One region of the Pseudomonas sp. FW305-3-2-15-C-LB1 genome, then DNA from elsewhere that is predicted to be linked to it. Evidence: riboswitches for the same ligand, from Rfam matches in the RefSeq annotation. Region 1 holds a riboswitch; the other holds the start of a gene.

What was found. Region 1 has a riboswitch for cobalamin ahead of cobO (cob(I)yrinic acid a,c-diamide adenosyltransferase). Riboswitches for the same ligand answer to the same signal wherever they lie in the genome.
Region 2: it holds a riboswitch for cobalamin, as region 1 does, so the genes downstream of both, AC3WP7_RS03940 (ABC transporter substrate-binding protein) here and cobO (cob(I)yrinic acid a,c-diamide adenosyltransferase) in region 1, are expected to answer to the same signal.

Annotation. Positions count from the first base shown of each region.
Region 1 is NZ_JBYSZX010000002.1:342,915-347,122, forward strand. Features, by position in the region: gene AC3WP7_RS05390 (cobyrinic acid a,c-diamide synthase CobB) at 1-1,064, opposite strand, end outside; gene cobO (cob(I)yrinic acid a,c-diamide adenosyltransferase) at 1,061-1,672, opposite strand; cobalamin riboswitch at 1,752-1,998, opposite strand; gene AC3WP7_RS05400 (C40 family peptidase) at 2,103-2,642, opposite strand; gene AC3WP7_RS05405 (C40 family peptidase) at 2,787-3,416, opposite strand; gene hda (DnaA regulatory inactivator Hda) at 3,626-4,208, opposite strand, start outside.
Region 2 is NZ_JBYSZX010000002.1:8,383-12,590, reverse strand. Features, by position in the region: gene AC3WP7_RS03945 (FecCD family ABC transporter permease) at 1-483, opposite strand, end outside; gene AC3WP7_RS03940 (ABC transporter substrate-binding protein) at 480-1,490, opposite strand; cobalamin riboswitch at 1,593-1,787, opposite strand; gene AC3WP7_RS03935 (DNA/RNA non-specific endonuclease) at 1,824-2,750, opposite strand; gene AC3WP7_RS03930 (M4 family metallopeptidase) at 2,881-3,942, shown strand; gene AC3WP7_RS03925 (protealysin inhibitor emfourin) at 3,957-4,208, shown strand, end outside.

The DNA of each region.
Region 1 (4,208 bases):
TTCTTTTGCATCACCGCGTCGCCCTGCAACAGGCCGAGCAGTTCAGCGCGGATGCCGTCGACATCGGTCAGCGAGTCCAGCAGGTAGAGCATGCCGCCGCATTCGGCAAGCAAGGGTTTGCCGACCGCGTGGTGAGCGCGAATGGCGTCGAGCATCGGGATGTTTTCCGACAGCGCCTGGTGGTGCAATTCCGGGTAACCGCCGGGCAGGTAGAGGCTGTCGGCATCAGGCAATTGGCGATCGTGAATCGGCGAGAAAAACGTCAGCTCAGCGCCCATTGCGCGCAGCAGGTCGAGACTCGCGCCGTAGGTAAAGGCGAAGGCCTCATCGCGGGCCACGGCAATGCGCACGCCCTTGAGCAACGGCTCAGCCTCGATCACTTGGGGCGCAGCGAACGTCACCGGCGGCGCCAAGGCGACTTCGCAACTGCTGCCCAACGCTTGGGCGGCGGCGTCCAGGCGTACATCGAGGTCATTCAGTTCGCTCGCTTGCACCAGGCCGAGGTGGCGACTGGGCAGTTCGATACCGGTCTCGCGTGACAATGCGCCATACCAGCGCAGGCCCTCGGTGAGGCTGCCTTCGAGCAGTTGCGCATGACGCAGGGTGCCGACACGGTTGGCCAATACACCGGCGAATGGCAGATCCGGCTGATAGCGCGCCAGGCCCAATGCCAACGCGCCGAAGGTCTGCGCCATGGCCGTGCCGTCGATCACCCCCAGCACCGGCACGCCGAAGTGTCGCGCCAGGTCGGCGCTGGAGGGTGTGCCGTCGAACAGGCCCATCACGCCTTCGATCAGGATCAGGTCTGCCTCCCCCGCCGCTTCCCACAGCAAACGACGACTTTCCTGCTCGCCCACCATCCACATATCCAACTGATACACCGGCGCACCGCTGGCGCGTTCGTGGATCATCGGGTCGAGAAAGTCCGGGCCGCATTTGAACACGCGCACCTTGCGCCCCAGGTTGCGGTGCAAACGGGCGAGCGCGGCGGTGACGGTGGTTTTGCCCTGGCCGGACGCCGGAGCGGCGATCAAAACGGCAGGGCAATGACGGGGCTGATTCAAAGTTCGACGCCCTTCTGTGCCTTGATACCGGCCTGGAACGCGTGCTTGAGCATGCCCATTTCGGTGACGGTGTCGCCCATTTCGATCAACTCGGGCTTGGCGCCACGGCCGGTGACCACCACGTGTTGCATCGGTGGACGGGCTTGCAGGTCGCTGAGGACCTGGTCCAGGTCGAGGTAGCCGTGCTTGAGCGCGATGTTCAGTTCGTCCAGCACCACCAGGCCGATGGAGGGGTCCTGCAGCAATTCGCGGGAGACTGCCCAGGCGGCCTCGGCGGCGGCGATGTCGCGCTGGCGGTCCTGGGTTTCCCAGGTGAAGCCTTCGCCCATTACATGGAAGCGCACTTGCTCGGGGAAGCGACGGAAGAACAATTCTTCTCCAGTGCTGTTGCGCCCCTTGATGAACTGCACCACACCGCACTGCATGCCGTGGCCCATGGCACGGGCCAACATGCCGAACGCGGAGCTGCTTTTACCTTTGCCGTTGCCGGTCAGCACCAGCAGCAGACCGCATTCGTTGGGGGAGTTGGCGATGCGCTCGTCGATCACGGCTTTTTTGCGCAGCATGCGCGCCAGGTGGCGTTCGTCGCGGTCGGGGGAATCGGTCATGGCAGCTCTCCGTTGGGGCTGGACAAAAACGGCGGGCAGGAAAAAAGAAAAGCAGACAGCCAAGCATCGCCCACCGTGATGCTGTTGGATGTTGCAGGCCGGTCTCCGGGCTCATGAGTGGCGTGCTGGCTGAAGGCAGGCCAACGCTGCGCCTTCCCATATCGCAGGCGATACAGTGGCAAAAGGCAGCGTCTTGACTCATTTACCGTTGCGGGGGCAGCGCCGGAATCGCGGCGGCACTGTGTAGAAGTGCGCTCACTCACCGGCTTCCCTGTTTCACTCTGTCGACCCGTGGGTCACAGAGCACCTGGAACAAGCGGCGAAGGGTAGTAGGTTGGGGGTGGAGCGTCAATTAAAGCAACTTGAAGTCGACACAAAACAACTGTGGGAGGGGGCTTGCCCCCTCCCACATTTCGATTCGAGTCTGGCGCTAAGGATTGCGTGCCAGGTTGCCCGGCAAAACGCGCTTGGCGCTCAAATAGGCATTCTGCCAATAGGCCTTGGACAACGTGTCCAGCTTCACCGTACCGCCGGTTTGTGGCGCATGCACAAAGCGCCCTTCACCCACGTAGATTCCGGCGTGGCTGACCTGGGAACCGCCACCGGTGGCGAAGAACAGCAGGTCGCCGGTCTGCAGGTTCTGCTCGCTGACGTCCTGCGCGCGCATTACGATCAACTCGCGGGTGGTACGCGGCAGGGAAATCCCGGCGGCATCGCGGAAGACAAACCCGATCAGGCCGCTGCAATCAAACCCGGAGTCCGGCGTGTTGCCGCCCCAACGGTAAGGCGTGCCGACCAGGCCCAGCGCGCGGAAGAGTACGTCTTCAGCTGCGGGCGAGAAATTCTGGGTGGAATAGTTGAACACCGGCTTGGGCTTCACCGCTACGGGAGCGGGCGGCGGTGTGCGGCTTGCGCAGGCGCTGAGGAGCGCGGCGCAAACAATGAGAATCAGGCGGGCCGAGGTCGACATGTGCAGAACAATCCTGGTCTGGATGCGGCTTTCGCTGCCGAACGCTGAAAACCAGAACGCGCAAGCAAAGCTCGCGCGAACGGATTACAACAATGTCCAGGGATTCTAGCGCTTACACGTCAAACTTCAAGTATCACTTTAAGTTTACTTGCTAGCGGTAACCGTCGTCGGGGCCATGGCGAGTGCGCGCTTGGCTTCGATGAAGGTTTTGCTCCAGTAGCTGTCACCCAGGTTATCGACCCGGACACCGCCACTGCGACGGCTGCTGGAGTGGATAAACTGGTTATCGCCCAGGTAGATACCGGCGTGGCTCACACGACCACGGCCTGCCGTACTGAAGAAAAGCAGATCGCCAGGCTTGAGGTTGTTGCGTGCGACCAACGGTGCATTCACGTTGATCATTTCGCGGGTGGAGCGCGGCAGATTCATGCCGGCCTCTTCACGAAACAGGTAGCCGATGAAACCGCTGCAGTCGAAACCGGCTTCAGAGGTACCACCGAAACGGTAACGGGTACCGATCAGGGACATGCCGCGTTCGAGGATGCTGTCGGCCAGGACTGGAAGCTGATAAGGCTTGTTGCCGGCGAAGTCGGCCAGTTCCTTTTCCGTTGCGACTTCTTCCTCATAAACAGAGGCAGATTGTGCAGCAACGAATTTTGCCTGATTTTGAACCTGTGGTTTCTGCTGATCGACCACCTGCTGAGGGTGGGAGGCGCAACCAAACAACAGGGTAACGAGTGCGAGGGGCACGAGGGGTGCGAAGCGATTTAGCATGGGCACGACCGTGGCTGATATGTAAAGAAGTCGAGACTATGCCTTCTATCACATCGATTTGCAAATTCAATCGTGCTCTATGTGACTTCGCGATTGGACTATGACATCTAAGCCGTAATTCCATTTATCGGTTCGAATGCGATGCCCAGCCGGCAGAAACGCAGGTTTTCTGGCGCCCGTAAAATGGCGAACCGCGTAAATTCAATGAGTTACCAGCCCAACGTTTCCTTGAGAAAAGGGATCGTCAATTTTCTTTGAGCCTGCAAGGACGCCTGATCGAGCTGCTCGAGCAAATCGAACAGCGCACTCATGCTGCGGGTGCCTCGAGTAAGGATAAAGTGCCCGACTTCGTCGGTGAGGTGCAGGCCGCGACGGGAGGCCCGCAATTGCAGGGCACGCAATTTGTCTTCGTCGGACAGCGGGCGCATCTGGAAGATCAGCGCCAGGGTCATGCGCGACTTGAGGTCGGCCAGCTTGATCGGCAACTCGCGTGGCGAAGTCGACGCGGCAATCAGCAGGCGCCGACCGCTGTCACGCAAGCGATTGAACAGGTGAAACAGCGCTTCTTCCCAATCCGCCTTGCCGGCGATCGCCTGCAAGTCATCCAGGCACACCAGTTCGTATTGCTCAAGGTGATCGAAGATGCCGATACCGCGATCCATCAACTCGGCCAACGGCAGGTACACCGCCGGTTCGCCCATCTGCTCGAACCGCAGGCACGCAGCCTGCAACAGGTGGGTACGCCCTACGCCGTGCTTGCCCCACAGATAGATCAGGCTTTCAGTCCACCCG
Region 2 (4,208 bases), 330 kb from region 1:
ATTGAACAATTGCGAGCCGGCAATACCGGCGAGGATGATCTGGCCGGTGCCACTGACCGAACCGCTGGCCCGCGCCAACAGGATCACCAGGGCAAACGCCGCCATCGCGCCGATAAACGCGCCCGCCGACAACGACACCAAGCCGCCGCCCACACCCATCAACGCCACCAGCACCGCACCGGTCGAAGCGCCGGCGCTGATGCCCAGCAGGTAGGGATCGGCCAGCGGGTTGCGCAACAGCGATTGCAAAATCACCCCGCAGGTGGCCAGCCCGGCACCGCAGGCGGCGGCGACCAGGGCGCGGGTGAGGCGGTAGTTCCACACCACGCCTTCATCGATGGGGTCGAGCACGTAGCCGGCGCCCCACAGTTTGTTGGCGAGTACCTGGAGCACCACCTGTGGCGAGATGGCGGTTTCACCAATGGCCACGCCGGCGAGGACGGCAACCAGGAGCAGGGCCAGGGCGAGCAGGGTGCGCATCATTTTGGCAGGTCGTAGCCGTCGATGGCCGTGGCCAGTTGTTCAAGGCCGTCGAACATGCGGATGCTGGCCTGCAACGCCAGGGCGTCGAGGATGATGATGCGGTTGTTTTTCACCGCGTCCATGTTGCGCGTTACCGGGTCGCTGCGCAGGAAGGCGAGTTTCTTTTCATGGTCGTCGGCCGGGTAGCGGCGGCGGTCCATGCGCGCGATGACGAGGAAGGTCGGGTTGGCCTTGGCGATGGTTTCCCAACCCACGGCGGGCCACTCTTCATCGGACTGCACCACGTTGGAAAGGCCCAGGGTTTGCAGCATGAATTCGGGGATGCCTTTGTGGCCGGCCACGTATGGATCGCTGGCCATCTCGGCACTGGAGAACCACACCAGCGCGCTGGCCTGCTTGAGGCCTTTGCCCTGCACGGTGGCGACGGATTTGGCCAGGCGCGCCTTGAGCTCGTCGTTCAGCTGCTGGCCGCGCTCCTGCACGTCGAAGATCTGCGCCAGTTGGCGGATGCTTTTATAGATGGTCTCGATGCGAAACGGCTCCAGCCGTGTGCCGTCGGCGCCCACCAGGTTGTCCTTGCCTTCGCAGTCGGAGGGCAGCAGGTAGGTGGGGATCTTCAGTTCATGGAACTGCTCGCGGGTACCGACCACGCCTTGCGCGCCGACCACCCATTCCAGCTCGGCGGCCACCAGTTGCGGGCGCTTGGCGATCACGGCTTCGAAGCTCGGTTCGTTGTTGGCCAGGCGCTCGATTTTATCGTTCTGTGCCTTGTACTGCGGCAACACACTGTTGAACCACAGCGAGGTGCCGACCACTTTATCGGCCACGCCCAGGGCATACAGCATCTCGGTGGCGGCCTGGCCGATGGTCACGCTGCGGGCGGGAGCTTGCGCAAAGGTGATCTGGCTGCCGCAGTTTTCCACCGTCAGCGGGTAGTGAGTGGGCGCGGCTTGGGCCAGGGCACAGAAGCCAACGCCTGTGAGCAGGGCGGTAACGCGTGGCAGCATGGGGCGATCTCCGAGTGAAGCGTACGTGCCATTCGGAAATTCACTCTCGGGCTCCGGGGGAGCGACAGGCAAGAATGTCCTTCCCGGACACCCCGCCGGTTAGTGATTGAGCTTGGGCCGGCAGGTCTCCTGACTGATGCGTCGTCGCCAGGCTCCAGCCTTCCCGGACGAGGTCCAGTGGCATCGAGGAGCAGGCTCGGCATCTACAGTTGCGGGGGCAGTTCCGGTTGGCGCGGGTGTACCGCGCCTCGGATTCCCTATTAGTCCCGTTTGGGAACCGGCGCGGTATGGTAGTTGATTAAGGCGGGGCGACATAGCCCACGGCGTGCCCGGTCAGAGACGAATGTCCTCGGGCCCCTGGATCAGCGCTTCGATGCGCGTGCCGGTGGCGCGTTCTTCGTTGCTGAAGCCGTCGTAGTCGGCCAGGTTGCCGAAGCGGATGCCGGTCAGGCGCTCGATCTGGATCACGCTGCGCTGGTAGGTGCGCAGCTGGCCGAACACTAGCTCCAATTGGCCCAGTTCGCGGCTCTGATCGATCATGTAGGCGCTGGCCGAAGGCTTGCCGTCATCGCTCAGGTAGGCGACCACCTTCCAGAACGCCTTGGGGATCTGCACGCCCCGGTAAATGCGGTCGTCGTCAGCGAACACCGGGCCGCTGAACACCGTGGCCCGGGCTTTCCAGCGTTGGGTGTTGTCGAGGATGTAGTCTTCGAGTTCCAGCCAGGTCTTCTGGTTGAACCCGCTCATCTGCGGCGAGCAGTTGGTGAAGTGGAAAGTGTCGAGGTTGGCGGTTTGCGCCACGTCGCCCCAATTGGGGTCCTGGCGGCGCACCAGGTGGCCGCGGTCCAGGCCATTGCCGGCGTAGAGCGCTTCGCCGACTTGGGCGTCGACCGGCAGGCGGCCATCGTAGGCCCAGGTGTCGTTGCTGCGGATGATGTCCACATGCTGGCCGCCGTCGATGTTGACGCCCACATACAGCGCGAGGCGCTTGGCGCGTGACATCGTTATGGAGAAGTGCGTGTAGTCCAGGCGCTTCTGGGCATCGCTCGCCAACGCTTCTTCCAGCGTGGGCCAGGGCACCCCGAAGCTGCCGAGAAAGTCCTCCGCGTAGCCACGCCGGTCCTTCAAGTCTTTGGCCGGCGTGACGCGGGGTGTCGCTGCGCGTGCCTCCAGCAGCGTGGGGCTCGGCGCGATCAATGGGCGCAGGTCGGCAAGCCGGGGGCGGTAGGCAAGGTCGATTTTGGCTTTACGTGCGGGCATCGGTCAGTCCTCCTTGGATAAACACGACTGCAACATAGATTAATGACAATTGATCATACGCACTAACCCCTGGGGGCTATCCTCAAACGGTCATCCGGACGTTCAGCACACGCCAACAAGGAGCCAGCCCATGTGTGATCGCCATTACCGTAACCCGATTTTCTGCCTGATCCCGCCCTATATGCTCGACCAGATCGCGCGTAACGGTGACAAAGCGCAACGGGATGTCGCGCTGCGTACCCGCGCCAAGGACAGCACCTTCCGCTCGCTGCGCATGGTCGCGGTGCCCGCCAAGGGCCCGGCGCACCTGGCGCTGGCCATGGGCGCCGACAAACGACGCTCGATCTACAGCGCCGAGGGCAGCGACAGCCTGCCGGGCAAACTCATCCGTGGCGAAGGCCAGCCCGTCAGTGGCGACGCGGCGGTGGACGAGGCCTATGATGGGCTGGGTGCCACCTTCGACTTTTTCGATCAGGTCTTTGACCGCAACTCCATCGACGATGCCGGCATGGCCCTGGACGCTACCGTGCACTTTGGCCAGAACTACAACAATGCGTTCTGGAACTCGACCCAGATGGTGTTCGGGGATGGGGACGGCGAGCTGTTCAACCGCTTCACGGTCGCCCTCGACGTGATTGGCCATGAGCTGGCCCACGGTGTGACCGAGGATGAGGCCAAGCTGATGTATTTCAATCAGTCCGGCGCGTTGAACGAGTCGCTGTCGGACGTGTTCGGTTCGTTGATCAAGCAATATTCGTTGAAACAAAAGGCCGAGGACGCCGATTGGCTGATCGGCAAAGGGTTGTTTACCAAGAAGATCAAAGGCACCGCGCTGCGCTCGATGAAAGCCCCCGGCACCGCGTTTGACGACAAGCTGCTGGGCAAGGACCCTCAGCCCGGGCACATGGATGATTTTGTGCAGACCTACGAGGACAATGGCGGGGTGCATATCAATTCCGGTATTCCCAACCATGCGTTTTACCAGGTGGCGACGAAAATCGGCGGGTTTGCCTGGGAACGTGCCGGGCGCATCTGGTACGACGCGTTGCGTGATGCGCGGTTGCGGCCGAACTCAGGGTTTTTGCGCTTTGCACGCATTACCTACGATGTTGCCGGTCGCCTCTACGGCGCGAACAAGGATGAGCAGAAGGCGGTCAAGGAGGGCTGGAAGGCGGTCGGTATTTCAGTCTGACGTGAGGAGCAACCATGCAAATTTCGCTGAAGGAAAACGGCGGGCCTGCTTTTTTTCCGGGCCTGGCCAAGCCGCGTACGGTTGAGCTGGACAGCCTGCCCGAGCAGGACCAGCAGGAGTTGCGGCAGTTGGTCGAGGCGTGCGACTTCTTTCAACTGCCGCAAAGCAGTGAACCCGCGCCCGGTAACCCGGGCCAGGTGCATTACACCCTGACGGTGAAGGAGGACCAGCGCGAACACACGGTCTGTGTGCTCGCGCCAGTGAAG